One region of the Thalassotalea atypica genome, then DNA from elsewhere that is predicted to be linked to it. Evidence: predicted binding sites of a transcription regulator. Region 1 holds the regulator's gene; each other region holds the start of a gene.
What was found. Region 1 encodes NrdR, which represses ribonucleotide reductase genes. Its sites were predicted from a motif close to AAACACNANATNTNGTGTTT; they were not measured.
Positions count from the first base shown of each region.

Region 1 (11,279 bases):
AAATCTGATTTAAATTTCTTGATTGTCGGTTTTAACTTTCATATATTAGGCGGCAGCTTTTAATGTTGGAATTTAGGGAACATTTTAGCTGCTATTTCACCGATAAATGATGAGTTAAAAGATATACAAACTCTTAAGATTCGGGCAAAATATGCCGCCTCAAATTTCAATTTTTAACTCACTTTATAACGCTTTAATGCTATACCCTAAGAGGATAAGACATGCTTACTCGTGATATGAATATTGCTGATTTCGATGCTGATTTATGGCAAGCAATGACTGACGAAGTCGTTCGCCAAGAAGAACACATTGAATTGATCGCATCAGAAAACTACACCAGTCCACGTGTACTTGAGGCGCAAGGCTCTCAATTAACGAACAAGTATGCTGAAGGCTATCCTGGCAAGCGTTACTACGGTGGTTGTGAATTTGTTGATAAAGCTGAACAGTTAGCAATCGATCGTGCGAAAGAGCTTTTCGGTGCAACTTATGCCAATGTTCAGCCGCATGCTGGTTCACAAGCCAATGCTGCGGTATTTCAAGCGCTAGTTACTCCAGGCGGAAAAGTGTTAGGTATGAGCCTAGCTCACGGTGGTCACTTAACTCACGGCTCACACGTTAACTTTTCTGGTAAGTCATATGAAGCCATTCAATACGGTTTAGACCCAGAAACGGGTGATATCGACTACGCAGAAATGGAACGTTTAGCACTAGAACATAAACCAGAAATGATCATTGGTGGTTTTTCTGCTTTTTCTGGTGTTGTTGACTGGGCGCGTATGCGTGAAATTGCAGACAAAGTAGATGCATATTTCATGGTTGATATGGCGCACGTTGCTGGTTTAATTGCTGCTGGCTTATATCCAAACCCATTGCCTCATGCACATGTTGTAACTACAACAACGCATAAAACATTAGCCGGTCCACGTGGTGGTTTAATTGTTTCTGCTTGTGATGACGAAGCTGTTTATAAGAAATTAAACTCAGCCGTTTTCCCTGGTGGTCAAGGTGGTCCGTTAATGCACGTGATTGCAGCAAAAGCGGTTGCATTTAAAGAAGCATTAGAACCAGAATTTAAGACATACCAACAAAAAGTACTAGATAACGCTAAAGCGATGGTCGCAGTACTTCAAGAACGTGGTTATAAAGTGGTGTCAAACGGTACTGAAAACCACTTATTATTACTTGATTTGATTGATAAAGACATCACAGGTAAAGATGCTGATGCTGCCCTTGGTAAGGCACACATCACGGTAAACAAAAACTCGGTTCCTAACGATCCTCGCTCGCCATTTGTTACTTCTGGTTTACGTTTAGGTACACCAGCGATTACTCGTCGTGGTTTCGGTGTTGAAGAAACTAAAACACTAACGGGTTGGATTTGCGATATTTTAGATGATATTGAAAACGAAGACGTTAGCAAAAGAGTTCAAGAACAAGTTAAAGAAATTTGTGCTAACTTCCCAGTTTATGCATAAGAAATAAATATCAGATGAAAAAAAATTACTGACTTCATCTGTTAAAATGATTTAAAAGGCCGCATAGCGGCCTTTTTTGATTTTGCGACAAAATTTATTTTGATTGGTAAACGCAACAGGGCAAAGTCGATGGGGTGAACGAGGCTGAAACAATTAGCAGAAGACTATTTACCAAAATACCTGGATCTTGACATTGTCTAGTCATTAAGGTGTTATCTTGTTTGTATAAAAACAAAAAAAAGAATGTCCACAAGGCTCAGTATATGTCTGACAATGAGAATGACGTGATGGCAATTGACGATTGTACGGTAGATAACCGTTCTAGTGCTCCCACTCAAAGCGCAAATATAGAGGAAAGAGTACAAACCGAAAGTCGACAAAAGTACTATGCCTTAGTACTGCTAACGATTGTTTATAGCTTTAATTTTATTGATCGACAGTTATTGGCGATTCTACAGGAAACGATAAAATTAGATCTTCAATTATCCGATAGCCAGCTGGGTTTGCTTACAGGATTCTCATTTGCTGTCTTTTATGTCACGGCGGGAATACCTATTGCTCGATGGGCAGATCGCGGTAACCGTCGTAATATCATTTCAATGTCGCTATTTTTATGGAGCCTGATGACGGCGGTCAGCGGTTTTGTTCAAAATTATCTTCAATTGTTATTAGCTCGCATTGGTGTTGGGGTAGGCGAGGCGGGGGGGAGTCCACCGTCACATTCGATTATTTCCGATATCTTCCCGCCAGAAAAAAGAGCAGGCGCGTTAGGCTTCTATTCAACCGGCGTCAACGTCGGTATTTTATTCGGATTTTTACTCGGTGGCTGGCTGAATGAATATTTTGGTTGGCGGGTTGCGTTCATCGTTGTTGGTACTCCGGGTATTTTATTAGCGATTATCGTTAGAATGACGCTTGCTGAGCCAATTCGAGGAATGGCTGAAAATCGTCAAGCAAGTATTGAAAAATCGTCGTTTCGCTCGGTGCTCAAATTATTATGGAGCCGAGTATCTTTCCGCCATTTCGCTTTGGCATCGGCGCTTAATGCCTTTGTTAGCTACAGTTTATCAAGCTGGACCGCTTCATTTATGATCCGCATACATGGTATGTCGACAGGTGAACTTGGTACTTGGCTAGCACTAATAATAGGAGTCGGTGGGGCTATTGGTGTGTTCGGTGGTGGTTTACTGGCTGACAAACTAGCGACTAAAGATAAACGCTGGTACGTTTGGTTACCGGGACTTGTCGGTTTTATCGCACTACCGTTTTTAATACTATTTTGTTTAGCTGATGGTATGTATGCAGCGCTAATGTCGATGATTGTTCCAGCGATACTGGCCAATGTTTATTTAGGTTGTGTTATAGCAACGACCCATGGCTTAGTCGGCTTAAGAATGCGGGCTATGTCATCGGCAATTTTATTTCTGATCATTAATATTGTTGGCTTGGGGCTAGGTCCATGGTCGGTAGGTATTTTAAGTGATTATTTAATACCAACATATCAGGCTGAGTCATTACGTTATGCAATATTGTTTATATTACCGTTGGTGAGTTTTTGGTCTGTATGCCATTTTTATCTCGCGGCAAACCATTTAAAAACTGATTTAGACAATGCGCCTGATTAATATTTGGGAGTTAAGAGGGTAAAAGTGCTATTGCAGTCTTTACCTTCATATCCGCATCTTATTCAGCTGTATTTAATCTTATAGATTACCGTTCTCGGACACTCTTCGTTCATGTTTGGTTAAAATATAGATTTATATTTGCCATAAAGTGACAGCTAAAAAAAATGGGATAACTTTCGCTTAACAATCTGTTTTCGATTAAAATAGTGCGATAAATAATTCAAGACACATTGCTTAAGGAGCGTTCATGTTTTGTCCATTTTGTTCGGCGAACGACACAAAAGTAATAGATTCTCGATTAGTGTCTGATGGCCATCAGATCAGAAGAAGGCGGGAATGTACCGACTGTCACGAACGATTCACAACGTTTGAGTCTGCAGAGCTAGTCATGCCACGCATTATCAAGAGAGACGGTTCACGAGAGCCATTTAACGAAGATAAAATGCGAAGTGGTTTACAGCGCGCATTAGAAAAGCGTCCGGTCAGTGTTGAAAATATCGAATTGGCTGTCAACAAAGTGAAATCACAATTGCGTGCTACCGGCGAGCGAGAGCTTTCTAGTGAGATGTTGGGCAACATTATTATGGAGCAGCTCAAAGAGCTCGATAAAGTAGCCTACGTGCGATTTGCTTCGGTTTATCGTTCTTTTGAAGACATCCGTGAGTTTGGTGAAGAAATAGCTCGCCTTGGTGACGACAAATAACGGCCATGAGTGAAAGTAGCTACTTTTTAATTATTTGGCTGTTATTTTTGTCAATACATATGATTGTCACAAGAAGTCGCTATTTCAACGATCCAAATAAAATATTAGAAGACAATGATGACAAAGTGACGCTAAGGACATCGGCAATTAGTATGCTGATGAAAAGCCGCGTTATATCACTTGAAAAAGTAAAAATAGCAAAAATTCAGCGGGCTAAGAACACCATTAGTATATTCACTCACGATAATAACGTCTTTGATATTTGGGTAGTCGGCAAGTTTACCGAACTAACGTGGCAGCGCGCTCAACTGCTATTTCCTGAAGCAAAAGTGGTGGTAATTGAACACGCACATGGCAGCATTTCAAATAAGAGAAGCTAATGACTAAATTTACCACTGCTGATCATCAATATATGCGGCTTGCCATTAGCCTTGCCAAACAAGGTTTTTACACCACATCGCCTAACCCAAGAGTGGGTTGCGTGTTAGTGAAAGAAAATCAAGTTATTGGTCAAGGATATCATCAAAAAGCGGGTAGTGCTCATGCTGAGGTCAATGCCATTGCTGACGCCAAAGCTAATGGTTTAGCTATTGAAGGTTGTACTGCTTACGTTACGTTAGAGCCTTGTAGCCACTTTGGCCGCACGCCACCTTGTGCTAAAGGGCTCATCGAGGAAAAAGTTGCTCGCGTCATTTGTGCTATGGTTGATCCTAATCCACAAGTTTCAGGTAGCGGACTGACGATGCTTGAAAATGCAGGCATTGAAACGGCCTACGGTTTGCTTGAAGCAGATGCAAGAGATTTAAACGCTGGATTTATTTCCTTAATGACTCAACAATTACCTTATGTACGTTGTAAACTGGCCACGAGTTTAGATGGTAAAACCGCCATGGCCAGTGGTGAAAGCAAGTGGATAACCTCACCAGAGGCACGAAGTGATGTGCAACGACTTCGTGCACAAAGCTGTGCAATTATTACCGGCGCGGACTCGGTTATTGTTGATAATGCCAAAATGAGCGTTAGACATGAAGAGCTTGGCTGGTTAAAGGCTAAATATCAAAAAGAGCACCTTAGGCAACCTGTGCGCGTGGTTATTGACAGTCAAAACCGTCTTTCGCCAAAGCTGGCATTATTCAACATTAAATCTCCAATAATTATTATTGGTACAGACATTGAAAACAATCATAGCTGGCCCCATTTTGTAGAACATCTTTTGGTGTCAAAGTCCGATAATGACAAAGCCGATTTAAAGCAAGTACTTTTGGCATTGGCGAAACGCGGGTTTAATGATGTACTGATTGAAGCCGGTGCCAATTTATCAGGTGCTTTTATTGAACAAGAGTTGGTAGATGAATTGATACATTATCAAGCGCCCAAATTGATGGGAGCTGAAGGTAAGTCGATGTTAGCTATGCCTCAAATTTCGATTTTAGCAGACGCTAAAACGTTGAAATTTAGAGACGTGCGTATGGTTGGCCCAGATCTAAAAATCACAGCATTGCTGTCAAAGAGTTAGAAATGTTTACAGGAATTATAGAAGCAAAAGGTCAAATTAAGGCCATTAATATCAATGGTGAAGGTGCTCGCGTTACTGTCGCTGTTGGTAAGCTCGACATGAGTGATGTCAACCTTGGTGATTCGATTGCAACAAACGGCGTGTGCTTGACGGTGGTTAGTTTTGACAACACTAGTTTTAGTGCCGATGTTTCAAAAGAAACGTTGACTCGTACAGGCTTTACCCATTATCACATCGGACAAACGGTTAATTTAGAAAAAGCGATGTTACCAACCACGCGCTTCGGTGGTCATATTGTTTCAGGCCATGTAGATGCGGTAGGAGAAGTTTTATCCGTTGTCGATAATGGTAACAGTACCGAGTATTGGTTATCGATGAGCGAAGACATTGCTCTCTATGTTGCCGAAAAAGGATCAATTACTGTAGACGGGATCAGTTTAACGGTCAATGCGTTATCCGCAGATAAATTTAGACTTACGATTGTGCCGCATACCGCGCAAGAAACGATTATTAGTCAGTACCAAGTAGGCACCAAAGTGAACTTGGAAGTTGATGTTATGGCTAGGTATATCGAACGTTTATTAACGAAAAATTCAAATAAAACGCAAGAGAAATCAGGCGTTACTGAAGCTTTGCTGATGCAAAGTGGCATTATTACGAAATAAGAGGTTGTCATGCAATTAAATACCCCACAAGAAATCATCGAAGACATTAGATTAGGAAAGATGGTTATCTTAATGGATGATGAAGATCGTGAAAACGAAGGCGACTTCATTATGGCCGCCGAAAAAGTAACGCCGGAGGCAATCAACTTCATGGCGACCCATGGTCGCGGTCTTATTTGTATGCCAATGAGCCGTGAAAAATGTGAAACATTAAAGTTACCGTTAATGGTCGACAAAAATGATGCACAATTTACCACGAACTTTACTGTATCAATCGAAGCTGCTTACGGCGTGACTACGGGAATTTCAGCCGCTGATCGTGCAACAACCGTGTTAGCGGCATGTGCTAAAGATGCAGATCATCACTCCATTGTTCAACCGGGACATATTTTTCCGCTCATTGCTAAAGACGGTGGCGTGTTAAACCGTGCTGGCCATACCGAAGCAGGTGTTGATGTTGCTCGCATGGCAGGGTGTGAACCTGCGGCGGTTATTGTAGAGATTTTAAATGAAGACGGCACTATGGCGCGCCGCCCTGATTTAGAGCAGATTGCTCAAAAGCATGACATTAAAATGGGCACCATTGCTGACTTAATCGAATACCGAAATGCAACTGAAACGACCATTGAACGTATTTCAGCGTGTAAGTTACCAACCGCATTTGGTGAGTTCGATTTGACTGTATTTAAAGACACCATCGACGGTCAAGCACACTTTGCTTTAACAAAAGGGGAGATCAGCCCTGATAAACCAACATTAGTGCGTGTTCACTTAGAAAATACGTTTAGAGACTTACTCTTTAGCCAACGTGATAGCGTGAATAAGTGGCCAATAGGCACAGCCCTTGAACGTATAGCTCAAGAGGGCGGCGTCTTAGTGTTACTAGGTAAGCATGAGTCACCTGAATCATTGATTACTCAGGTTGAAAAGTATGCCAAGCTAGATGCTGGCGAAACGATTAAAGAAGTAGAGCGCCATGTTGGTTCAAGAAATGTTGGTGTTGGCTCACAAATTCTTGCCAATTTAGGTGTTTGTAAGATGCGCTTACTTAGTGCTCAAACTAAGTATCATTCGTTGTCTGGTTTCGGACTTGAAATTGTTGAGTATATTGCGGATTAGTTTTCTTAATTCATAAGTGATAGTTAAACAATAAAAAAGGCTAAGTATTACTTAGTCTTTTTTATTTCTGCTACTTCATAACAACGTAAAATTATTGACTGTCGTTGGTCTCGTTCACTGCCTCTGGTTGTTCAATGTTCTCTTCAGGTAAGGCTGGTAGTACCTCAGTAGAGCTTAAGGCTTTTAAGGTTGCAATTGCATCGTCATATTTCGGATGCTGAGAAATATTTTCAACAAGCTCTTTGTAAGCCACTTTTCCTTGCTCATCAATAATAAAGATAGCTCGAGTAAGCAACCCCATGTCTTTAATCAATAACCCGTATTTGCTGCCAAAATCACGCCACACGGCATCTGAAAGTACTTTGACTTTATCGACACTCTCCGTTTTGCAAAAGCGCTTTTGTGCAAAAGGTAAATCGTTGCTAATGGTTAACATTGCGATGTTATCCGGTAAGTTGGCAACTTCCTCGTTAAATCGCTTAGTTTGCAATGAACACACGCCAGTATCTAAACTTGGTACAACAGAAATCAACACGGTCTTATCTTTGAAATCTTGCAATGTTACCGGTGCAAAGCTGTCGTTGACCACTTTAAAATCAGGTGCTGTATCACCTTCAGCGACTTGGGTGCCAAGTAAAGTGACATATTTGCTACCTGCTTTAACTAGATCACTCGTTTCTGTTAACGGTTCGTGATTCACCGTGTTAGCGAAACTAGTACTAATCATAAGAGCACTAAATGTACATGAGTATAGTAATGTTAAAATTTTCATAAATCGTTGCCTATTAGGGTTTCTATGGCGATAAGCTTACCTTTGTCCTCCTTAAATTGCCATTAAATCGTGCTTTGAACGGGATTTTTACTTCAGCTAACGCTATAATCTAACTTGTTATAATTTCTACATTTCTTGCACGTTAATAATACGAGGTAGAGTCGAAACGATGTCAACAAAATTACTGATTTGTGATGACTCAAATATGGCGCGAAAGCAGGTGGCACGGTCGTTACCTGACAACTGGGATGTTGAAATAAGTTTTGCTGCTGACGGGGTCGAAGGAATTGAAGCAATTAAAGCGGGTAAAGGTGATGTACTCTTACTTGATTTGAACATGCCTAAAATGGATGGCTACGAAGTACTACAGGAAATTATAGATCAAGATCTCAATACATTGACTGTGGTGATTTCTGGTGACATACAGCCAACGGCTCATAAACGAGTCACCGGTATGGGTGCACTTGATTTTATTAAAAAGCCTGTCAGCAAAGAAAAACTAACTGAAATATTAACCAGTTACGGTATTTTTTCAGCTTCAGATGTTATTCAACCGGAAGGTTCAGGTACTGACGATGATCAAGTGAGTGTTATTGAGTCAGGTGTAAAATCAACTAAAACAGCCGGACGAGAAGATAAGGTTAAGTTACCTGCGTTTACGCAATCACCGACCAAAATTGATATGGTCGCGCCTGTTGAACGCCAAGAGATAGTATTATCAAATGATTTAAGGGATTGTTATCAAGAAATTGCTAATGTCGCAATGGGACGAGCAGGTGACTTACTTGCGCGTTTGCTTGATGTGTTTGTGCTTCTCCCTATTCCCAATGTCAATCTGATTGAGGTCAGTGAATTAAGCATGGCGTTGTCATCAGTTGCTAGCAATGACAGTACCTCGGGGATTTGCCAAGGCTTTATCGGCGCGGGTGTGAGCGGTGAGGCATTACTGATCTTAAACGATTCGAGCTTTAAAGATGTTGCCCAATTGATGGGCTTTGACGGTGAATTAGATGAATCTACTGAGCTTGAACTGTTGATGGACTTAGCTAATACCCTCATCGGAGCATGTCTCAATGGTGTATCTGAACAATTGGATATGTCTTTTAGTCAAGGACATCCGGTCGTGTTAGGACAGCATAGAACGGTGACGGAGCTAATTGCGACTAACGCGTCAAAATGGAAACAGACCCTTGCCATAGAAATTAGCTACAACATTGAAAATTATCCGATTAAGTGTGATTTATTGATGTTATTCACGGAAGACTCAATGCGCACGCTTAACAATAAAATTTCTTACTTACTGGATTAGTTATGTCGTTACAAGCAACACAATTAAATGAATTACATTGGCTGATGGAAATGCTCCACAACATTGATGTTGGCTTGGTAGTGCTAGATCGCGATTATAACATTCAGATTTGGAACGGTTTTATGGAAAATCACAGTGGCTTATTGCCACGTGAAGTTAAAGATCAAAACTTGTTTTCCTTGTTTGATGAAATTCCACAAGATTGGTTTACACGTAAAGCGGAGTCGGTTTTTTTATTGAAAAACAAAGCATTTACTATTTGGGAACAACGCCCCTATGTGTTTAAGTTTCAAAACTATCGCCCAATAACCGGCACTGCTGATTACATGTATCAAAACTCAACTTTTATCCCTTTGCTATCCGCAACGGGTGAGGTGACGCATTTATGTTTGATTATTTATGATGTGACAGACAATGCGGTACATAAACAAGATCTTGAAAAAGCCAATGAGGAACTTGCAATTTTAAGCCAAACGGACGGTTTAACTAAGCTATTTAACCGTACTCACTGGGAGTCTTGCTTAAAGGCTGAATTTAAACGCTGGACGCGTAGTCAGCATGCTAGCTGCTTGGTAATGTTAGACATCGATCACTTTAAGAAAGTAAATGATAATTATGGTCATATGGTTGGCGATGAAGTGATCAGGCATATATCGTCATTAATTCGAGAGCATGTTAGAGAAACTGACACTTCAGGACGTTACGGTGGTGAAGAGTTTGCCATCTTATTGGCAGATACCAGTTTAAAAAATGCTTATATTTTTGCTGAGCGCTTGCGCAAGGAAGTAGAAGCAGCGGTTGTACAATATAATGACATTGATATTAATTATACTGTGAGTATGGGAATTGCTGAAATAGATCCATCAATAAACACGTATGAAGCGTGGATAGAGTGTGCTGACGCTGCGCTTTATAACTCAAAAGAGACAGGGCGGAACAAAATCTCTTTACATCCACAGCAAAAATAGACTGTATTACAAAACAGTAAACAGTAAACAGTAAACAGTAAAAAGCAAAAAAACGCGCTTAATGCGCGTTTTTTTATGGAAAATGTTTTGCCTAATATCGGCTAAACACTTGTTTACCGTTTACCCATGTCGCGAGCACTTTGTTTTGCCAAATTGTGCTTGGTTCTTGAGTGAACATGTCTGCGTCTACTAAAATAAAATCTGCTTTTTTCGCTGGCTCTAATGTACCGACAATATCTTCTTGATGGCCCGCGTAAGCTGCATCAATAGTAAAACTCTTTAATGTTTCTTCGTGGCTGAGTTTCTCCGATGATATCCAGCCTCCCAAAGGCTGGTTATGGCGATCTTGACGTGTGATCGAAGCATGTAAACCATAAAATGGATTGGTCGGCTCAACAGGAAAATCAGAGCCATTCGCGATTTTTGCGCCGGCATTAAGTAAACTGCGCCATGCGTAAGCACCTTTTAAGCGTTTTTTACCGATGCGGTCTTCGGCCATGTTCTTATCACTGGTTGCATGGGTAGCTTGAATTGAGGCTATTACGTTTAGTGATTTAAAGCGCGGAATGTCTTCGACACGTAATACTTGTGCATGCTCAATGCGGTGCCTTAACGCTTTGCTGTTGGTTGATGCTATATGCTGTTCGTATTGATCTAACGTCAAGCTGTTAGCATGATCGCCAATAGCATGGGTGTTAACTTGAAAGCCTGCTTTCATGGATTGTTCAATATAATAACTCAATTTTTCATTGGTATGCAGTAATAGACCTTTATGATTGGTTTTGTCTGAATAATCTGCATGCATGGCCGCGCCACGACTGCCTAGGGCGCCGTCCGCTTGAATTTTTACACTGTTAAAAGCAAAGGTTCCATCTGCACTTTTTATTTGCCCTTGTTTGAGTCGTTGTTGCCAGTTGTCACTTGGCAAATAAAGCATGGCATTAATTCGAATCGGCATTGCTTGCTCATTTGCTATCTCATTGAATATCTCAATATTCTCGCTGGTAACCCCTGCGTCATGAACGCTTGTCAAGCCGACGCTGGCGAGCTTATTCATTGCTTTAATAAGTACATTTTTTTGTTCATTTCTCGATAGCGCAGGGATCTTAGAAAATATTAAATCC
Region 1 covers NZ_AP027364.1:1,092,716-1,103,994, forward strand. The annotation lists gene glyA (serine hydroxymethyltransferase) at 222-1,478, shown strand; gene QUE03_RS05050 (spinster family MFS transporter) at 1,742-3,103, shown strand; gene nrdR (transcriptional regulator NrdR) at 3,351-3,806, shown strand; gene QUE03_RS05060 (hypothetical protein) at 3,866-4,186, shown strand; gene ribD (bifunctional diaminohydroxyphosphoribosylaminopyrimidine deaminase/5-amino-6-(5-phosphoribosylamino)uracil reductase RibD) at 4,186-5,322, shown strand; gene QUE03_RS05070 (riboflavin synthase) at 5,325-5,987, shown strand; gene ribBA (bifunctional 3,4-dihydroxy-2-butanone-4-phosphate synthase/GTP cyclohydrolase II) at 5,997-7,106, shown strand; gene tpx (thiol peroxidase) at 7,198-7,833, opposite strand; gene QUE03_RS05085 (response regulator) at 8,048-9,187, shown strand; gene QUE03_RS05090 (sensor domain-containing diguanylate cyclase) at 9,190-10,155, shown strand; gene QUE03_RS05095 (amidohydrolase) at 10,247-11,279, opposite strand, start outside.

Region 2 (11,279 bases), 1.3 Mb from region 1:
CAACTAAACCGGTACTTTTGGCTTCTGCCAAAAATGCATCATTTAATGACTCATCATTAAGCCAAAAAGGAATATTCATTAATGATCGATTCTCATTTGAGATATCGTTTTTGTAAAAATCATTCCTATCCACTGTGCTATATAATAACTCAGCTTTTTGACGGTTAATCTCAGCTATTGCTTTAACACCACCTATTTCTAACAACCACTCAAAAACTAAACCAGCCAAGTACCAAGCATAGGTTGGCGGCGTGTTATACATTGAGTCATTTTCTGCAGCTAGTTGATAGTTCAATACTGAAGGTGTTTGCTTGCTAGCACGTCCTAATAAATCTTCTCTTATGATGACTAAGGTCAATCCCGACGGTCCAATATTTTTTTGTGCTCCCGCATAAATAACCCCGAATTTAGACACGTCAATCTCACGCGACAAAATAGTAGAAGACATATCAGCAATTAGTGGAATACCGTCAGTTTCTGGTACGTCGAAAATCTCTATGCCATCAACCGTTTCATTAGGGCAATAATGAACATAAGCTGCATCTTTAGACAACTTCCACTGACTTGTTGGCAGGACCTGTGTTGTATCACTTTCTTTTGTGACAATATTTATGGTATTGATATTTCCATAATTAGCCGCCTCTTTTGCTGCCGCTTTAGACCATGAGCCTGATACTATGTAATCAGCCTTACCGTTTTCAGGAAGCAAATTTAGTGGTACCGCTGAGAATTGTCCACGACCACCGCCATGACAAAAGAGCACTTTATAGTTTGAAGGAATCGACATCAAGGTTCGCAAGTCAGCTTCTGCTTTTTTCGCAATTTCAATATATTCTTTACTGCGATGGCTAAGCTCCATCACTGAACTACCAACATCATGCCAATTTACAAATTCACTTTGTGCTTTAAGCATTACTGGCTTAGGCAACATCGCTGGACCTGCACAAAAATTGAACACCTCAGACATCTTTACTTCCTTTACTAAACTATTAAATAACGTTTTTCTATTTCACCGATTTCTTTGCAAAAAAAATGGGCGGTTAAACCGCCCATTTTATTTTTATTAGCGGTTATTCTTCGGGATCCGAGAGGCTCTCATCATTCGAGAGTTCTTCAGTTGCTACTGCTATGTTCTCAGCAGCTTCTGATCCTTCAACTTCGCCTTGCTCATCTTCTGATGACAATACTTCAGTCTCTTCAATTTCATCAATACGTTGTAAAGCAACTACATGCTCATCTTCAGCAGTACGAATCAAACGAACACCTTGTGTATTACGACCAATAACACTGACCTCATTTACGCGAGTACGCACAAGAGTACCGTTGTCTGTGATCATCATGATTTCGTCATTTTCTTCGACTTGCACAGCACCAACAACTTTACCGTTACGTTCGCTGACTTTAATCGATACAACACCTTTAGTCGCACGACTTTTCGCTGGATACTCGTCTAAGTCAGTTCGCTTACCGTAACCATTTTCAGTAACAGTCAATACTGGTCCGTCATTTTTAGGCACTATAAGTGAAACCACTTTTTGATCGCCCTCTAAACGAATACCACGAACACCTGTTGCAGTTCGGCCCATGGCACGTAACGCATGAAGTTCTTCACCTGTTTCAGGATCAATTTTCACTTCACCTGTTTCACTGTCCCGTTGCTTCTCATTAAAGCGTACAACTTTACCTTCATCAGAGAACAACATGATGTCGTTTTCGCCGTTAGTAATATCAACACCAATTAAGGTATCGTCATCACGAAGATTCAAAGCAATAATACCGTTCGCACGTTGATTAGAGTATGCAGTCAACGGCGTTTTCTTCACTGTACCCGACGCTGTTGCCATGATGATGAACTTATCATCTTCGTATTCACGCACAGGTAAAATTGCGGTAATTCTTTCATCGCTTTCCAATGGCAATAAGTTAACGATTGGACGACCTCTGGCTGTTCTGCTCGCTAATGGCAATTGATACACTTTTAACCAATAAAGCTTACCGCGATTTGAGAAACACAATATTGTATCGTGCGTATTGGCCACTAATAAACGTTCGATGAAATCTTCTTCTTTCATCTTAGTCGCCGCTTTACCCTTACCGCCGCGGCGTTGAGCTTCGTAATCACTTAGTACTTGGTACTTAACATAACCTTCATGTGAAAGTGTTACGACAACATCTTCTTCACAAATTAGGTCTTCTAACGATAAGTCATGTGACGCATTGGTGATTTCCGTACGACGTTCATCACCAAATTCATCACGAATTAACTCTAATTCTTCACGGATGACTTCCATCAAACGTTCTGGTGAAGCCAGAATATGCATCAATTCAGCGATTAAATCTAATAACTCTTTGTACTCGTTTAGAATCTTTTCATGTTCCATACCTGACAATTTATATAATTGCAGATCGACAATCGCTTTAGCCTGTTGAGGCGTTAAATAGTATAAACCGTCTCGAATACCGTATTGTGGTTCTAGCCACTCAGGACGAGCCGCGTCATTACCAGCGGCTTCTAACATGCCACTCACATTGCCTAATGCCCAACCTTGTGAAATTAGCTTTTCTTCAGCTTCTTTACGATTTGCTGAGCTTTTTACTAATTCGATGACTGGATCAATGTTCGCCAATGCTATCGACAAACCTTCTAAGATATGAGCGCGATCTCGTGCTTTACGCAATTCGAAAATGGTACGTCGAGTAACCACTTCACGACGATGCAATATAAAGGCATCTAACATTTCTTTTAGGTTGAATAATTTCGGCTGACCTTCAGTTAAAGCCACCATATTCAAACCAAAAGACACTTGCATTTGTGTAAGTTTGTACAAATTGTTTAATACAACTTCACCTACTTCACCACGCTTAACTTCAACAACCATACGCATGCCGTCTTTATCAGACTCATCACGCAAAGCAGAAATACCTTCTAATCGTTTCTCTTTGACTAGCTCAGCCATTTTTTCAATCAGACGAGCCTTATTTACTTGATAAGGAAGCTCATGTACGACAATAGTTTCTTTACCAGTTTTGTCATCCACTTCAATTTCAGCACGAGCACGGATCTTAATTTTACCACGACCTGTATTGTAGGCGTCTTTGATACCGTTACGACCACTGATAATACCAGCTGTTGGGAAGTCAGGGCCTGGAATGTATTCCATTAAATCATCAATGCTAAGTTCGCTATTTTCTATTAATGCTAAACAGCCATTGATGACTTCGGTTAAGTTATGAGGTGGAATATTAGTCGCCATACCGACAGCGATACCTGAAGAGCCATTTACTAGCAATGCAGGAATTCGTGTAGGCATTACTGCTGGAATATGCTCAGTACCATCATAGTTGGGTACAAAATCAACAGTTTCTTTTTCAAGGTCGGCAAGAATAGAATGAGATATTTTGTTCATTCTAATTTCGGTATAACGCATAGCCGCTGCAGAGTCACCATCGACAGAGCCAAAGTTACCCTGACCATCAACAAGCATATAACGCATTGAAAAGTCTTGTGCCATACGAACAATAGTATCGTAAACAGCAGTATCACCGTGAGGGTGATATTTACCGATCACATCACCAACAACACGAGCAGATTTTTTATATGGTTTATTCCAATCGTTACCTAGCACATTCATGGCGAATAGCACGCGTCTATGTACTGGTTTCAAACCATCGCGAACATCTGGAAGTGCGCGACCAACGATTACACTCATAGCGTAATCTAAATATGAGCTTTTAAGCTCATCTTCAATATTAATTGGAACGATTTCTTTTGCCAGATCGGACATAAATCAATGGATCCCTACTAGTAGATTTTTTGAAATTATTATAATTTTTCGAACAAGGCATACTAACATAAATTTCTGGGATGCCCTAACCGAAATTTAGCTTTAATTTACCTCTATAAAGCACCTTTTTAAAGAGTTTTTTAAAGCTTAGTGCTAAACATAATAACCAATTGTTTTAATTAAATTTAACTTAACTTAGCCAAGACCTAAAATTACCGCTAGATAGATTAAAAATTATCTTTAAGGTTACTTTTCAAACAAAACCAATAATTAATTAAGAAAACCTGAATATTATTGAGTGAATTTCAACCAAAGTTATCACACCAATGAGTGTTACAAATTAGCGCGATAGTTTACATAGTTATTACAGTTTAAACGTTAAAAAAGAGTAAAATTATCCGCACATCCACAACATGACATAGGTTATTTCAATGAGCAGTTTATATAAAACAGTGACGATAATTTATTATGATGAAGAGTCTTTAGCACTAGAGCATGCTGTAGAAAGTTTTATCTGTTTAAATGGTGGCCGTGTCGAAATTCCTAGAAGTTTTAAAGAGAACAAATCCATCGTTGCTGTATGCGAAGGAAAGATTAACATTCTCAATAAACTCGGTGAGCGAGTTCAAGTTCTTGATGAACAAGTTTTTGAATCCGCCACGGCATGTTATTAGGGTCAAACTAGCAATGATGATTATTTAAGGCACTATGTCTTCAATTAATAGTGCTGACTAATTCTTGCTTTTCAAATGTTCCACATTAGCTTTTGTTGCTTTCAAATTCTTTTCGCTTGTCTATCGCTTCATTGTAGACTTTCTCTTCCATTGCTTTATTAAGGCCTAACGCAAAATAGATTTCCGCTATTAAGAATAGCGGCCCAATAAGTAGTTGGTTTAAATCATCGACAAATGCTGGCTTAGCCTTTTCATAAGCATGCCCAATAAACTGCAATATCCACCCCCCAACAAAAACTCCTATTGCAATAACAATAACATGCTCGTGCCCTACAAATAGGTGTGTGCTGTAGATAATAGGACCAAAGATTATTAAAACCAATATTGCCATCGGGATATATAGAGCAACATAATACACAAGAGCAACCAAACCTATGATTGTCCCTAAACCAACAGATACCAACTCACTATTGATGGTAAAATCAAAACTTACAATATTAAGTAATAACGCTACTGACCATATGATCAGCGGAATGCCGATAAAGTGGGTTTTGATATTGCTGGTATTTAAATGAACACTTTTGTAAGTTGAGAGCTGATCTGTAATAGATTTCATTTTTAATTATTATTTTAAGATGAACTTACCGTCAATTTAACGACAAAAACAAACAAAATCAATCAAACTTCTGCAAAAATGCTGCTAAAATTCATTTCAATGAGATGTTTCTGTTTTCTTATGTCGGCCCAAGAAGTATAAACCACTGCCTGCAATCATAAATAGCGCCGTCATAAGCCAAGAGTTTACGCTAGCTTGAATGGAAAGCCATAAGCACACGCACAATGCACTTAAGGGTATAACTAATCCCAACGGCAGTCGCCATTGCCCTTTTGATCTTAACTCTGGCTGTAGTTTTACCAGTGCAGCAATAGCTATAAAATAACCAATTAGTCGTGCCAACGAACTCACGATGGCAAGCCAAATAAAGCTGCCGGTAATAGCTAAAAAGCCAGCAACGATGACTAAAAATAAAATGGCATTACGTGGAATTTTCTCTTCCGATGTGACTTTGGCAAACCATGAAGGAAAATTCCCCTGCTCCGCTAGCGCATAAGTCATTCTAGGCGCGGTGAAAATGACTGTAGATAAGTTACCCGCAATAGAAATGATTGCCGCAACAGTAATAATCACAGCTCCTATATCACCAGTCATCGTCGATGCGGCTGCAGCTATGGGTGCCTCAGTAGAGGCCAAATTAGGCAACACTGACACCGCTATTGCTTGAATACAAAAATATAAAACAGCAGTAGTAATCAATGTCAGGACTAATGCCTTGGCAATATTCTTAGTTGGATTTTCACTTTCTCCTGCAGGTACTAACGCTCCTTCAAAACCGATAAATGCATAAACCAACAGAAGTAACGTTGCTTCCATTTGTGAAAATGGCATTGGTTCAAATAATATCAATTTTTCTGGTTCTAAGTGGAAAAACCCAACAGCAATAAAAAGTATTAAAGGCAATATTTTCAACATGGTGATGCTCTTTAATACCAACATGGTCTTTCTAACGCCAAGCAAGTTAATTGCAGTTAACATACTCAGTACACAAACAAGGGAAATGATTTTTAAAAAGCCTTCATTAAATGGCGGGTAGATAAAGCCAAGGTACAAAACCAACGCGTTGCTGTTGGCTGCTAATGCAGTAAGGCGGCCAATATATAAAAGCCACGTCGTTTGGAAAGAGACATGGCTACCAAAAGCTTTTTGAGTATAAAGTACTGGTCCTCCCGTTTTATCAAAACCAGCGGATAATTGAGCAAAACTTAAAATCACTAACGACATCAGTAATGCACATACGATAAACATCCAAGGACTTAAGTTACCGCTCAGCTCTGCTGCTCCTGCTGGCAAAGCAAAAATTCCAGCACCAATTAAGCCATTAATGGCCAAAACTGCTATGCCCAGCTTAGTTATTGTTCTTTTAAAATTAGAAGAAGACATTAATTACGACACTTCCTTGGTTTGCATTAATTGAGCAACTCAAAATATGAGAAGGATCAAACAACGCGTTATTATTGTTATTTTCAATGCTAGGTTTACAAACTACTTTAGTTTAGAATCCGGTGCATTCACTGATAAATACCTTACGCTAATGTCAAAATCTCTCAATGTAAATTTAGAAGAAATAGAAAAATTTGAAAAAGTTGCCAGTCAATGGTGGGACTTAACAGGTGACTTTAAACCGTTACATCAAATCAACCCACTGCGTAGACAGTTCATTTTGCAACATAAGCCGGACTTATTTGATGCAGAGGTGATTGATGTAGGCTGTGGCGGTGGCATACTCACGGAAAGCATTGCTAAACTGGGTGCCAAGGTGACAGGTATAGACATGGGAGAAGAGCCATTAAATGTGGCGAAGTTACATGCGTTAGAGTCTGGTGTAACAGTGAACTATGAAAAAATCACTGCTGAAGAAAAAGCGCGTGCTTGTGCTGAGCACTTTGATGTGGTGACATGCATGGAAATGCTTGAACATGTACCAGATCCCGCCTCCGTAATTAAAGCCTGCGCTGATATGGTTAAACCTGGTGGTTATGTATTCTTTTCTACGTTAAATAAGTCGACAAAGTCTTACCTTCTAGCGATTTTGGCAGCAGAAAAAATATTAAAATTAGTTCCTGACGGCACGCACGATCATAATAAATTTATCAAGCCTTCAACCCTAATTGAGTGGGCAGAATCAAATAGCCTTAAGTGTATTGACGCCACAGGCATTCACTACAACCCGTTAACTGAAAACCACAAATTAGGCCCAGGGCTGGATGTTAACTACCTGTTGTGCTGTCAAAAGGTTAGATAATGTCAACAATATTTAAAGGCGTTTTATTTGATTTAGACGGCACATTATTAGATACAGCAGATGATTTAGGCGCAGCACTTAATCATGTACTTGAATCTAATGATTTTCCAATCGTAAACCCAAGCCAATACCGACCAATAGCCTCTGACGGAGCGAAAGGCTTATTGCATTTAGGTTTTGGCAACAAAATAGATGCATTTAATGAAGATTCATTACGGCAACAGTTTCTATCTTATTACGAAGCAAATATTGCGGTGCATACTAAATTGTATGAGGGTGTTACTGAGTTGCTGGCCTTTTTAAACCAACAAGGCGTTCCTTGGGGTATCGTCACTAATAAGCCCATAGGACTAACAAACACGTTATTGCCCTATTACCCTGAGTTGTCAAAAAGTTATGTCAATATTGGCGGTGATAGTTTACCAAGTAGAAAACCCGCCCCTGAACCTTTATTACACGCATGCCAACATTTACATATCAAGCCAAATGAATGTGTATATTTAGGAGATGCGCCTAGAGACATACAAGCTGCAAATGCTGCCGATATGTATTCTGTAATAGCGCTTTGGGGTTATATTGTTGATCAAAATGCATGTGCTAACTGGTCAGCCAATTTACATTGTTCAAATCCTAAGCAATTGATAAACCTATTCCGTCAACTGATGAGCAATTAGTAATCAAGGCATGCAACTCATTGATTATTAATCATTTTATTATTTTTATACTTTTTTTGAATTAAACTTGTGCGAAACAACACAAAATAATTCTAAAGGTGTAAATTTAGTAAAAATAACCGTTGCGTTTTACTAAATTCAAATTTGAAAAGCCGCACTAGGTTAGTCAATACTAACTGGTCAAAAAGCTGCTCGATTATTAAATAATCAAGCAGTTTTTTAGGACTTGCAATGACACCAAAACCTCATTATCTTGTGATTATATTTTTAAAAATCACTATATCTTGTGCATCATATGTTCAAACACATACTAAAAAAGTTTGACAATAACCAACGAATATTGTCAGCACAAAATCTGGTTCTACTTCAAACAACAATTACTATAATAAAAACAATTCAAGGTCCTCATGAACAGTAATCTCTTCGTAACAAAGCGTAATGGCGAAAAAGAAGCTATCGACTTAGAAAAAATTCATAAAGTTATAGCATGGGCGGCAGACGGGTTAGATAACGTTTCTGTCTCACAGGTAGAGCTAAAGTCTCATATCCAATTTTACGATGGTATAAAAACCGAAGATATTCATGAAACCATCATTAAGGCTGCCGCAGATTTAATCTCTGAAGAAACACCTGATTACCAGTTTCTTTCTGCACGCTTGGCAATATTTCATTTACGGAAAAAAGCGTACGGTCAATTTGAACCGCCTAAGTTATATGATCATGTTGTTAACATGGTTGAGGCGGGTAAATATGACAAACACTTGACAGAAGACTATACGCCTGCTGAATTTGAAACGTTAGAATCATTCATTGATCATCGCCGAGATTTAGATTTCAGTTATGCTGCAGTTAAACAGCTGGAAGGCAAATATTTAGTTCAAAACCGTGTAACAGGTGAAATTTATGAGAGTGCACAGTTTTTATATGTTTTAGTGGCTGCGTGTTTGTTTGCGAAGTATCCACAAGATACTCGTTTGGAGTATGTCAAAAGGTTTTATGATGCAATTTCATCATTTAAAATTTCTTTACCGACACCGATCATGGCCGGAGTACGCACACCAACACGTCAATTCTCCTCATGTGTTCTGATTGAATGTGGTGACAGCTTAGACTCAATTAACGCAACTTCAAGCGCTATTGTTAAATACGTTTCTCAACGTGCAGGTATAGGTATTAATGCAGGTCGCATACGTGCACTAGGCAGTACGATCAGAAATGGTGAAGCATTTCACACGGGCTGTATTCCCTTTTACAAACACTTTCAAACAGCCGTTAAAAGCTGTTCTCAAGGTGGTGTTCGAGGCGGTGCCGCAACATTATTTTACCCGTTATGGCATTTAGAAGTTGAAAGTTTACTGGTGCTTAAAAACAACCGCGGAGTTGAAGAGAACCGAGTTAGACATCTAGATTACGGTGTACAATTCAATAAACTGATGTACCAACGTCTGATCAAAGGTGAATCTATTACCTTATTCAGTCCTAGTGATGTCCCTGGTTTGTATGACGCATTTTTTGAAGATCAGAATAAATTTGACGAACTTTATGTGAAATACGAACAAGACGATTCAATTCGTAAAAAACGTATTAAAGCGATCGAACTATTTAGCTTATTTGCTCAAGAGCGAGCAAGCACAGGTCGTATCTATTTACAAAATGTTGATCACTGTAATACGCACAGTCCATTTAACCCTGAACATGCGCCAATCAGACAAAGTAACCTTTGTTTAGAAATCGCCTTACCGACTAAGCCTATGGTTGATGTGAACGATGAAAACGGTGAAATTGCGTTATGTACTTTATCTGCTTTTAACTTAGGGGCAATTGAAAGCCTTGATGAATTAGAAGGATTAGCTGATCTTGCAGTACGCGCACTTGATAGCTTATTAGACTACCAAGACTACCCTGTACCGGCTGCATTTAATGCAACTATGGGGCGTCGAACTTTAGGTATAGGCGTAATAAACTATGCCTATTATCTCGCTAAAAATGGCGTGTTTTATTCAAACGGTAGTGCAAATAACTTAACACATAGAACCTTTGAAGCAATCCAGTATCACTTACTTAAAGCTTCGAATAAATTAGCTAAAGAGCAAGGGGCTTGTCCGCTATTTAACGAAACAAAGTTAAGCCAAGGCATTTTACCGATTGATACTTATAAAAAAGAGATCGATAAAGTTACTGGTGAGCCGTTGCATTTAGATTGGGAATCGTTAAGAGCTGATATTAAAAAATACGGCGTTCGTAACTCGACAGTTTCTGCCTTAATGCCATCTGAAACATCATCGCAAATTTCCAATGCCACTAATGGTATTGAGCCACCTCGCGGATTGATCAGCATCAAAGCAAGTAAAGATGGAGTATTAAAGCAGGTAGTACCTGAATACCAAAAATTAAAAGGTAATTACGAGCTATTGTGGAATATTCCGAGCAATGACGGTTATTTAGAACTCGTCGGTATTATGCAAAAATTCATCGATCAAACGATTTCAGCAAATACCAATTACGACCCTTCACGATTTGAAGGCGGAAAAGTACCTGTTAAACAGATCATTAAAGACTTATTGACGGCCTACAAACTCGGCGTGAAGACACTTTACTACCATAATACTCGTGATGGCGCTGCTGACAGCCAAACAGAAGTAGATGATGGTTGTGAAGGCGGCGCGTGTAAAATTTAGACATGCCTTTGTCAGTAAAATAAAACTCATATCAACCGTAGTGAATAAAGTTCACTACGGTTTATTCATACCCAAAACACCAAAATTAAGAAGAATAAAGGTGTTTAAAAACGACGATATTGTGAAGCACAATCACAATATAAACAGGAGTAATCGATGTCGTACACTACATTTAATCAAACGCCTAACAACGCCCTTTTAGAGCCCATGTTTTTGGGGAATAGCGTTAATGTTGCACGTTATGACCAACAACGATTTATTGCGTTTGAAAAATTAATTGAAAAGCAGTTATCTTTTTTCTGGCGCCCTGAAGAAGTAGATGTTTCAAAAGACCGTGCAGATTGGCAAGGTTTAACTGAATCAGAAAAACATATTTTCATTTCAAATCTAAAATATCAAACGTTGCTAGACAGCATGGCAGCACGCTCTGTAAATGCTGTTTTACTGCCTCTGGTATCGTTACCTGAAGTTGAAACTTGGGTAGAAACATGGGCATTTAGTGAAACAATTCATTCACGATCATACACACATATATTGAGAAACCTCTTTACCGACCCTGGTGAAGTGTTCGATGATATCGTTGTAAACCCAGCTATTTTGAAACGTG
Region 2 covers NZ_AP027364.1:2,413,856-2,425,134, forward strand. The annotation lists gene serC (3-phosphoserine/phosphohydroxythreonine transaminase) at 1-967, opposite strand, end outside; gene gyrA (DNA topoisomerase (ATP-hydrolyzing) subunit A) at 1,071-3,785, opposite strand; gene QUE03_RS11135 (TIGR02922 family protein) at 4,217-4,459, shown strand; gene QUE03_RS11140 (Mpo1 family 2-hydroxy fatty acid dioxygenase) at 4,545-5,075, opposite strand; gene QUE03_RS11145 (APC family permease) at 5,172-6,458, opposite strand; gene ubiG (bifunctional 2-polyprenyl-6-hydroxyphenol methylase/3-demethylubiquinol 3-O-methyltransferase UbiG) at 6,610-7,320, shown strand; gene QUE03_RS11155 (HAD family hydrolase) at 7,320-7,994, shown strand; gene nrdA (class 1a ribonucleoside-diphosphate reductase subunit alpha) at 8,402-10,672, shown strand; gene nrdB (class Ia ribonucleoside-diphosphate reductase subunit beta) at 10,829-11,279, shown strand, end outside.
Region 2: the regulator NrdR is predicted to act here: its motif matches at 8,267-8,286, upstream of nrdA (class 1a ribonucleoside-diphosphate reductase subunit alpha).

Region 3 (11,279 bases), 1.3 Mb from region 1:
GAATCTACCACACCGCCTGCTTCTCGTTTAGCATCCATCGCTCTGCCAAGGGCGCCACGAATACCTCTTATTTCTATCACTTCTACTTCTTTTACTTCACTTTCAGCTTCTGCGATTGCTGACGTTGCCGTCATCGTACTAAGTACTGCTAGTACGGCACTTGAAACTTTGTTTTTTTTATAAGTCGCCATGTTATTTTGTCTCTCAAAACTTGGATCTACCAAGATAGATAACTGCCCACTTTCGCTTATTTCTGTTTTCAGGCCAGTATCCTTCAGCAGCATGTTTAATGCGTTTAAGACGGTATACTCCCCCGATATTTTGTTGGTCTGTTTTCCTTCGATTTTGTCGAGTGGAAACAGCAACGTAATATCAGCCTGTTCAGCAAAACTAATAAGCGACAAGTCGGCCCTTTGTCTTGGAATATTGAAAGTCGCTTTATCAGATTTCTCTGCAGCCATCCCCCAGGTTGATAAACTGAACATCAACACAGCGCAGGCTATTTTTGTGCGCATTTTCTTCAATTCCATATGTACGAATTTTCGCCATACATAAAACAAAGACGACTGTTGTTTTATTTTCCTCCATAGAAATTTAGAAATTGTTTTAAACAATTTTTTAAGGTCAAAAGTAGTAAGTGATTTCATTAATGCCTTTATTCTTTTATTTATAGCATTGAGAGTTTTAATTCGTTCATAGCTTAACTTAACGACTTTAACTATTTGTTATTAAATGATTTATTTTAATTCAATTGTATAAATCAAGAATTGAAATTGGTCGCTATATGCTGTTATCTATTAAAAACCATATTACATTTCTTACGATGATTACAAGTGATTACAACATAACTGACGAGAGTTAGTGTGGATAAAATATGTCCAAAGTTCTAAGGTTATTGACGAAGGTTACTTGCCATTATTGAATGTAAAAAATATTTAGTGAAACCAATAGCGGATTTTAGTTGGTGGTTCGTCTTTACTGTATTCGGGTTAAATTCATCACAGTATTGCTGAAACAAAGTTGGCGATCAGCAAATAATAAAAAAGAGTTTTGAGCAAAACAAAATGGCGAATGAAACATTGTTTTATAAAATCTATCTAGCATCTAGGCAGGGCATTTCTCGGGTCGTATCTCGCATTGTACCTCCTCATGAAATCGAAGATATTGTACAAGAAACCTATGTGCGAATTTGCCAGATTGAAAACAAAGAACACATTAGTTCGCCCAAGTCGTTTATGTTTAAAACGGCTAAGAACCTTGCATTGGACTATCAAAAACAGGCCAACGTAAGGTTAGTTGATGGTGTGAATGACATTCAAGCGCTTGAATTGATGTTTGACGAGCAATACAAAGACGAGATGTTTGAGCGTGCACAGTCAAATAGCGAGTTTGCCCATTTTTGTGAAGCGGTTAGACAATTACCCATCCAATGTCGAAAAGTGTTTATTTTAAAGAAAGTGTACGGTTATTCGCAGCGTGAAATAGCTGAACAACTACAAATTAGTGAAAGTACTGTGGAAAAACATATATCAACAGGCATGAAAAAATGCACCTTATCTATGCGTAGTGTCCAAGCAGAGTCGACGACAGAAAGATTTGATGCTGCACCGAAAAAAGTACAAGGAGATGAAGCATGAGTAATATTCATCAACTCCCTAATCAATATTCTAAAGCTAATGAAGAGATGCGCGTTGAACATGCCAGTGACTGGATTGCTAAACTCGATCGTGGTTTGAGTAATGACGAAAAAAGTGCACTTCAACAATGGTTAGCCGCTCATCCTAAAAATACTAAAGTGTTATTAGAAGTCGCTAATTTGTGGGATAAAATGGACGATTTAAGCCGTTTATCAGATCTCTTCCCACAACCAGTGGTTAGACAACATAAACGCACACCTTGGCTTACGGCTATAGCAGCAACCGTAGTACTGGCTGTCACTGTGGGTCTATTACAATTTAGCGACAGCTACTTTCCTTTCGGTAAAAATGCGCCAAACGGCGTTATCGCTATACAAGCAAATTATCAAACAGGGATTGGCGAGAGTAATACCATTAATCTGCCTGACAAAAGTACAATCGCACTCAATACCAATAGCTTTGTACAAGTTAAATATACCGAACATGCGCGTATTATAGAATTGCAGCGGGGCGAAATTCACATTGATGTCGCTCACGATAAGACACGCCCTTTAAGCGTAATTGCAGGTGGTAAAGTGATCCAAGCGGTTGGCACTGCATTTAATGTTGAGGTACGAAATGAGTTGGTTGAACTTATAGTGACTGACGGCAAAGTACTTGTGGCTAAAACGCCTATTGCTCATGAAAATACAATAGAAGAAGCAATACGAAAGCTACCGCAATCGGCAATGGCTATTTCAAAAGGGGAAAAAGTTGATTTAACCATCTCCGGGCAACAAACCAACACGGTCGTGAAGGTTAATGCCGTTGATATTGCCGCAAGTCTCTCTTGGCGAAATGGAAACCTAATCTTTAGAGGCGAATCATTAGCAGAGGCCATGGCAGAAATCAGTCGTTATACCAATATTGAATTTGAGTTGGCGAATAACGAAGCACTGCAAAGCATTGAAGTTGCAGGTATGTTCAAAACTGGCGACGTCAATGGCCTATTGGAAGTGCTAGCTCGTAACTTTAATATCAGCCACGAAAGGATTGATGATCATAGAATTGTTCTTAACTATGCAGAACAAATTTAATGAGTACTAGCGATTATGGAATACGTATTCAGCCGCTTGGTGCTTGTCACACACCGTTATAAACTCCCTTAGCTCGTATTGTGCAAATCCCCATTGCTGATGCATTGGGGTTTCCTTCCGGCGAGCATCTAAATCTAAGTAAGAACAATAATAAAAAGGTAATTTTCAATGACGTTAAGTAGTATAGATTTAACCATATTTGTCTTTTACGTGATCGGGCTGCTAATTGCCGCACTTTGGATTTCACGTAATGAGAAAAATCATGAACGAAATACCGGTGATTATTTCCTCGCCAGCAAGTCACTTCCGTGGTGGGCGATTGGCGCTTCTTTAATTGCTGCTAATATTTCAGCAGAGCAAATAATCGGCATGTCTGGCTCAGGCTATGCCATTGGTTTGGCCATAGCTAGTTACGAATGGATGGCGGCAATAACATTATTGATTGTAGGAAAGTACTTCTTACCCATATTTTTAAAGCAAAAAATTTACTCAATGCCCCAGTTTTTAGAGCAACGTTTTGATGCTCGGGTTAAAACAGTCATGGCGATTTTCTGGCTGGGGGTTTATGTCTTCGTTAATTTATCCAGTATTTTATGGCTAGGTGGCTTAGCTATTGCCGCGATGACGGGTGTAGATATTGTTTTTGGTATGTTGTTCTTAGCACTGTTTTCTGTTGCCTATTCACTCTATGGTGGTTTAAAAGCTGTAGCTTTTACCGATATTATCCAAGTGGTTCTATTAGTACTAGGTGGTATTATTTTGTCTTATTTGGCGCTCGATAAAATAGGCCAAGGGCAGGGTGTTATTGCCGGTTTTGAAAGTTTAGTGAATTTGGCTCCTGAAAAATTCGACATGATTTTATCTAAAGATAATCCTCACTACATGAGCCTACCGGGAATTTCTGTATTAGTCGGTGGTATGTGGGTGATGAACTTGTCGTATTGGGGCTTTAACCAATACATTATTCAGCGGGCATTGGCCGCGAAAAACATCAATGAGGCGCATAAAGGTATTGTTTTCGCTGCATTCTTGAAATTACTTATGCCTATTATAGTCGTCTTACCCGGTATCGCTGCTGTGGTTCTGATTCCGAACTTAACAGCACCCGATCAAGCCTATCCTCAGATGATGGCACTGATGCCAGTCGGTTTAAAAGGACTCATTTTTGCAGCACTAGTCGCTGCTATCATTTCGTCCGTTTCATCGATGTCGAATAGTATATCAACCATATTTACCTTAGATATTTACCAACGTATCAAACCTAATAAATCGCAAACCCATTACGTTAACATTGGTCGTATGGCGAGTTTATTGGCTTTGTGCTTGGCATTATTGATAGCTAAACCGCTGCTGGGTCAGTTTGAACAAGCATTTCAATACATTCAAGAATTCACCGGCTTCTTTACACCGGGTATAGTTGTTCTGTTTTTACTGGGTTTATTTTGGCCTAGAATGAACGCCAATGGCGCTTTAGGGGCCGCGTTAGGCTCAGCGGTATTTTCTTTGTTATTAAAAGTATTATGGCCGAGCTTGCCATTTATTGATCGTGTTGGGCTAGTGTTTTTAATATGCTTAGTTGTTGCGGTTGCGGTTTCATTATTCATTCCCACTGCTCAAAAACACCCAGAACAAAGCGTAAACTTAGCAGAGATTGAGTTCACTACATCAACTACATTCAACACCGCAGCAATTGCCTTGACGATTATTATTGCAGCGCTATACGTCACTTGGTGGTAACAATATAACCTCTAAACTTCAATGCCAATAAAAGGCATTGAAGTTTAGACCCGGCCGACATGAAACCAGTATCAAACTAAATCATTCCCTTTGCCACAACAAAGATGTAAAATAAATACATCTTTAGAGCGTTCATGACAAAACATCGTATGCATATTACCAGGTACACCGACTATTCGTTACGCGTCTTAATTTATCTTGCAGTTAATAATGAGAAACTTGCAACGATTAATGACATTGCTACCAGCTATGACATTTCAAAAAATCACTTAATGAAGATAGTTCAGCAACTGAACCTTAAAGGCTATGTGCTCGCGATCCGTGGAAAAAATGGCGGTATTAAGCTTAATAGACCGCCCAATGATATCAACATTGGTGAGCTTGTTCGTGCGTTTGAAGATGAAACCAAATTAGTCGAATGTTTCGGTACAACAAATCAATGTGTAATAACACCAAGTTGCCAACTTAAAGGTATTTTTGCCAAAGCGTTAGAAAGTTTTTATGAAACGTTAGATGAGTATCATTTGGACGATTTAATTGGGCACAAACACGCGCCTGCCTTAAATGAGTTGCTTGCTGTAAAAGTGTTATAGCCCAGCACCACAACTTCATTTACATACCCACTTTGGAATTTTCGAGATTATCAACATGAACATTAACCCTCGCTCAACGACCCCAGTCCCACCCGCCATATTGGAATTAGCCTTTAGGCCCTTCTTTCTATTGGGCGCATTATTTAGTGTCATCGCCTTAATCATGTGGAGTCTGCTGTTAAATGGCAGTATCAGCACAGCAATATATGGAGGCTCACTTTGGTGGCATATACATGAAATGTTGTTTAGTTTTGCCACCGCGATTATTACAGGATTTCTTTTAACCGCTGTACAAAATTGGACTGGTGTGCCAAGTATTAGTGGCAAAAAGTTGATGTGGCTAGTTTTGCTTTGGCTCAGTGCCCGTGTGCTATTTTTTATGCCAGCATTAGTTCCTCAATGGTTTATTGCAGTGATAGATGTGTCTTTTCTACCTGCTGTGGCTATCGCATTGGGCTATCCAATTGTTAAAGTGAAACTATGGCGCAACTTGATGTTTATCCCTATTTTATTGGCTATGGCCTCGACTAATATTGCAATGCACGTTGCGGCTATCAACAATGATCCAATGCTAATGTCTAATGCCAGCACTGCCATGGTTTTGATGGTGACACTTGTTATGACCATTATGGGCGGGCGTGTTTTTCCTATGTTCACGGCAAACGGTACGCAGACCTCACGTGTTGCGACAATCGAATGGTTAGATACAACAACCATTACCAGCACCGTTTTTGTCATTTTCATCACCTTAGGAGTAATAGATATCAGTGGTGCTATCAAAGCCATATTACTGTTCAGTTGTGCGTTCTTTCATATTATTCGTGTTGCTCGTTGGAAGGTTTGGGTAACATTGAGAACACCTTTAGTTTGGTCACTACACTTTAGTTATTGGTGTATTCCTATCGGCCTGATTATTTTCGGCTTATCAGAAATTTCTCCAATGTTTACCCATTCTCAAGCCATTCATACACTAACCGTTGGCGCAATGGGTAGCATGATTTTATCGATGATCTCTCGTGTTTCTTTAGGGCATACTGGCCGACAAATAATCGTTGGCAAAGCGATGACTTTTGCATTGGTCGCGATCATATTTTCGTTCGTCGTTCGAGTCTTCGGTGGTTACTGGTTAGAAGACTACATGGAAGTGATTAATACTGCTGTGTTCTTTTGGGTCGTTGGCTACGGGAGCTTTTTCGTCCTTTACTTGCCTATTTTAACTAAACCGCGAGTGTAATGTTTGAGAACATCATCCGATTAAAACTTAATCTAGATCAACGACGCACGACTTAGCCAAAAGATAGGCGTTTTAGCACACGTTTGAAGTTGCATATGAAATACATCTTTAATAAGATTGGCCTAATTAATTTATAAGAGGAATTATTATGAGCTGTTGTGGCGGATGTGGTGGCCAAAACCACGAAGAGAAAAAAACTGAGCAAACTGAACAAGCAGAGCAAAAAGAAACAACGTCTGAAGAATAGTTTCTTTTTAGTCAGTAATACTCAGTTTGAGAAATCCAATAATTGTCGTGATTATTGGATTTTTGCTATCTACTCGTTAACAATCGATAACAAGCCAATCTATATCACAAACAGTGCTACGCCATCCTCCTTCGCTTCGCGATAACAGTAATTTCATTACATGCTAAACCCATTGAATGAAATCTTTTCTATCGAAATAATTGGATAATTTAAAACGAACGATTTTATATGTTAATTTTGATGCCACCGCGATAGACTCTTAAGTTGTACTCATTAGATAATATTAAATGGAGAGAGTATTCTGATGAATGTTACGACAATCATGTCTTCACCAATAATGACTGTTCAGTTAGATGACAAGTTAGCACTGGTAAATGAAATATTTTCCAATAAGAGTTTTCATCACTTAGTTGTGGTGGAAAATAGCAAACTTTACGGTGTGGTTTCTGATCGGGATCTTTTAAAAGCGATAAGCCCTCATATTGGCACAGCAGCAGAAAGACATCGAGATGTAGCAACGTTAAATAGAAAAGTGCATCAAGTGATGAGCCGAAAGCCAATCAGCATTGAGCAAAGCCAAGATGTGTATGACGCAATAACCTTGTTCATGAACAATAAAATCTCGTGTATTCCTGTTGTCGATAACGACAACATCCCCATCGGTATTATCAGCTGGCGAGATATACTCAAAGCGATCAAGAAACCAAAATCACTAAGCAATGAGTCAAAATAGAAAAGGACAACAATGGAAGTCAGAATCGTCAGCAAAACCATCATCCATGGTTTTTCTACCAGAACAGATAATGCTACTGAAATGAATGCTAGCACTGGAAGAATTCCGGGATTGTGGCAACATTTTGATCAAGAAGTACCCGTTGACTATGTTGGCGGTGAGCGTGTCTATGGCGCTTATTTTGATTATGAGTCAAATCACTTAGGCCAATTTACAGTGTTAGCCGGCTTTGATGGAAAAACAGTGCCGCCTAAGCTGAACTTGGAAAAGCAGATAATTCCAGCAGGGAAATATTTAGTGTTTTGCGCTCAAGGAAAAATGCCTGATATTGCGATTAATGCTTGGACAGATGTATGGCATTACTTCAGCAACGAAAATGCGGATCATCAACGATTACATACGGTCGATTTTGAATATTACCCTAGCGGCGATCAAATAGAAGTTCATATTGCAATCAAGTAGTCTGCACTCCGCCTTATATCCTTTAAAACCAGACTAAGACTTACATTACTGTTACAAGATCACTTGTTTTTTTAATGCATAATGCAAGCTCCTGTAAATGAGTTTATTTTGGTTTAATACATGAAAACTAGATGGTTAAAAAGTGTTTCAGCTATAATGATTGCTGTCACGTTGTCCGCTTGTAATGACAGCGATAAGGACTATACAAATTCAGTTTCTTACGATTTAGGAAACACAAACGGAGAATGGCAATCAGGTTTTGCTGATTATCCTGTAGGTGGTGAAGTCGAGTGGGAGCTCACCGCATTAGAAAATCAGTCATTTACTTTAGTATCTGGCGAAGCAAAAACAGGTTATTACTTACATTCGTACAACCGTAGTGACGACACTAAAATGTATCTCACGCGACAAATTGACAACCTAAAACCTAATACTCACTATGATGTTAGTTTCTCTCTTGAAATCGCGACGAACGTTAATGATCAATGCTTTGGTATTGGTGGTGCTCCTCACGCAGTTACAGTAAAAACCGGCTTATCAAAACAACAACCTGATTTATATGTAGACGAGATTGATCACTACCGCATGAATATTGATATTGGCAATCAGGTACAAGAAGGTTTAGATGGGCAGTCCTTAGGCCATATTGGCGAAAGCACACTTGTTGATTGCTCTCCTGATAGCCCTGATTATGCCCTTAAACAATTTTCAAATGCCGATCGTACATTTGAAGTCACTTCAGACGAACAAGGTAAGTTGTGGCTCACCTTCGCAACAGATTCTGGCTTTGAAGGACCGACAAGCATTTATGTGACTGAGTTCAATGCTGATTTCGTCGAGTCAGAAAAGGACGCGTTACAGTTTGAAGAAGTCGTCGACTTTTCCGTAGCGCAACCTGCAGTAGAAGCGGTATTTTTTGATTATCCGATTGGCCGCGAATTTGAATGGGAGTTAACTGCTGCGCCATTAACTGAAGTAGCAGATGCAAGTGGAAATACAATTGCTGGTTATTTGCTTCATTCATACAACCGCAGTGACGACACGGGTATGCTGTTAAATAAGCCGATTAAAGGTTTAGCAGCCAATGCGTCTTATGTTGCTGACGTTGTACTTTCAATCGCCACTAATGTTAACAATCAATGTTTTGGTATTGGCGGTGCACCACATTCAGTTGCAGTAAAAACAGCCTTATCTCTTGAAAAGCCCGCACAAATGTTAATCGAAGGCGATGATCATTATCGTATCAACCTTGATATCGGTAATAATTTTAGCGAAGGAAATCAAGGTCTTGTGTTAGGGGATATTGGTGAAGAGTCACTGTTAGACTGCAATCCAGATTCAAATGTTTATGCGATAAAGCCATTTAATACGGTAGATCTTGAACGTCAATTAAATATTGAAACTGATGAACGTGGTATTGCATACTTCAGCATCATGACAGATTCCGGCTTTGAAGGTCCAACGACCATCTTATTCACTCACGCAGCAATTAGCTTCACTAAGATGTAGATAGTAAAAAATAATTTTGGCGCAGGGATTTAGAGGATCACTGCGCCAGCTCTACATCTAATAAAACTAGCTTAATTATCGACCTGTGCAAATCCCCACCAACAAAAACCTAGCTTGATCTAAATCAATTCAACACGCCTGCTTGATCTATATATTGTGTTAAAAATTAAAACAAACACAACATATAGTGCCATATATGATTTTCAACACACTATTGCCCTCAATCGTATTTCAAGAAGTGCCCGGTGAAATCAGCTTGTGCTTTAGCATTACTGGCTGTGACATTGGCTGTAATGGCTGCCATAGCACAGAGCTGTGGAAAAAAGAAAACGGCACTTTCTTAAATGAAGAGACTTTCGAATACTGGTTAAACAAATATCAAAACTTGATCTCTTGTGTTGTTTTTTTTGGTGGCGAATGGCAGCCGAGTCAACTCATTAGTTTACTCTGCATAGCTCAATCTAGAGGTCTTAAAACTTGCCTTTATACTGGCAGAAAGTATATAGACTTATCCATTAGCCACCATTTAGATTTTCTTAAAACCGGAAAGTGGGATGCTGCATTAGGTGGTTTAGACAGCGACACAACAAATCAGGTTTTTATGAATGTAAAAACGGGCGAGACGCTCAATCATTTATTTAACTCTCAGGGAGTACAACATGCTGCAGCTTAGTGAACAACAAATCAATAATAAACTTCAGTTCATAGAACAATACTTTTCAGCCAGTAATGCCGCCGATGGCTCAAAGATGGACGCCAATGCCAATGTTACCCAAAAAAACATTGCAACGTTAGAAGCTGAGTTGCTTAAGGACTGTTTCATTCAAGTAAACCGTGGCTTAGTCAAAAATAAAATCAGTGAAGTATTTTCTGAAGAGTTGGCACAAGAATATGAACGTCAAATTCAAGATCACGAAATTTATGTTCATGACGAAACCAGCATTAAGCCTTATTGCACTTCTATCAGCATGTATCCATTCCTATTGGACGGTTTAACTAAGCTTGGTGGAGAGTCAAAAGCGCCTAAACATATAGAGTCATTTTGTGGTTCATTTGTGAACTTGATTTTTGCTATTTCTGCACAATTTGCAGGAGCGGTCGCATCGGTAGAATTTCTAACTTACTTTGATTATTTTGCTCGTAAAGATTATGGTGATGATTACTTAATTACGCATACTAAATTGATCGAAAACCACCTGCAGCATGTAGTTTACGCGATCAATCAGCCAGCGGCCGCAAGAGGCTATCAAAGTGTATTTTGGAACATCTCATTATTTGATCAGTTCTATTTTGATTCCATGTTCGAAAACTTTGTCTTCCCTGATTTTTCTAAAGCAAATTGGTCGACGGTTTCTTCACTGCAAAGCTTTTTCTTAACTTGGTTCAATCAAGAACGAGAAAAAGCGGTGCTGACATTCCCCGTAGTTACCGCAGCAATGCTGACGGAAAATGGCCAATGTAAAGATCTAGCGTTTGCTAAAAACCTCGCACAAGAAAAAGCAGAAGGTAGCTCATTCTTCATTTATATGTCAGAAAGTGCTGATTCACTTGCTTCGTGTTGTCGATTGCGTAATGAAATATCAGATAATACGTTCTCATACACATTAGGTGCTGGTGGTGTAGCCACTGGATCAATCAATGTTATCACCATCAACATGAATCGATTGATTCAGGACGGTCGTGACTTACAAGCTGAAATCGAAAAAATTCAAAAATACCAAGTCGCCTATCGCAAGTTAATGGAAGAATACTTGGCCAATGGCGCATTAAGTGTTTATGACGCCGGTTTTATTTCTCTTGATAAGCAGTTTTTAACTATTGGCATTAACGGTATGGCCGAAGCGGCTGAATATAAAGGCTTAACGGTTGGGAATAACGATGCATACAAAGCTTTTGTCAGCGAAAATTTGAAAGTGATTTACGACGCCAACAAGGTTGCAAAAGCAGAGTATGGTTACATGTTCAATACCGAGTTTGTTCCCGCAGAAAACTTAGGGGTAAAAAACGCTAAATGGGACAGAAAAGACGGTTATGAAGTAAAACGCGACTGC
Region 3 covers NZ_AP027364.1:4,174,884-4,186,162, forward strand. The annotation lists gene QUE03_RS18715 (TonB-dependent receptor) at 1-191, opposite strand, end outside; gene QUE03_RS18720 (RNA polymerase sigma factor) at 1,038-1,637, shown strand; gene QUE03_RS18725 (FecR family protein) at 1,634-2,713, shown strand; gene QUE03_RS18730 (sodium:solute symporter family transporter) at 2,882-4,450, shown strand; gene QUE03_RS18735 (RrF2 family transcriptional regulator) at 4,585-5,043, shown strand; gene QUE03_RS18740 (NnrS family protein) at 5,099-6,277, shown strand; gene QUE03_RS18745 (CBS domain-containing protein) at 6,829-7,257, shown strand; gene QUE03_RS18750 (GyrI-like domain-containing protein) at 7,270-7,719, shown strand; gene QUE03_RS18755 (hypothetical protein) at 7,840-9,228, shown strand; gene nrdG (anaerobic ribonucleoside-triphosphate reductase activating protein) at 9,425-9,901, shown strand; gene nrdD (anaerobic ribonucleoside-triphosphate reductase) at 9,888-11,279, shown strand, end outside.
Region 3: the regulator NrdR is predicted to act here: its motif matches at 9,402-9,421, upstream of nrdG (anaerobic ribonucleoside-triphosphate reductase activating protein).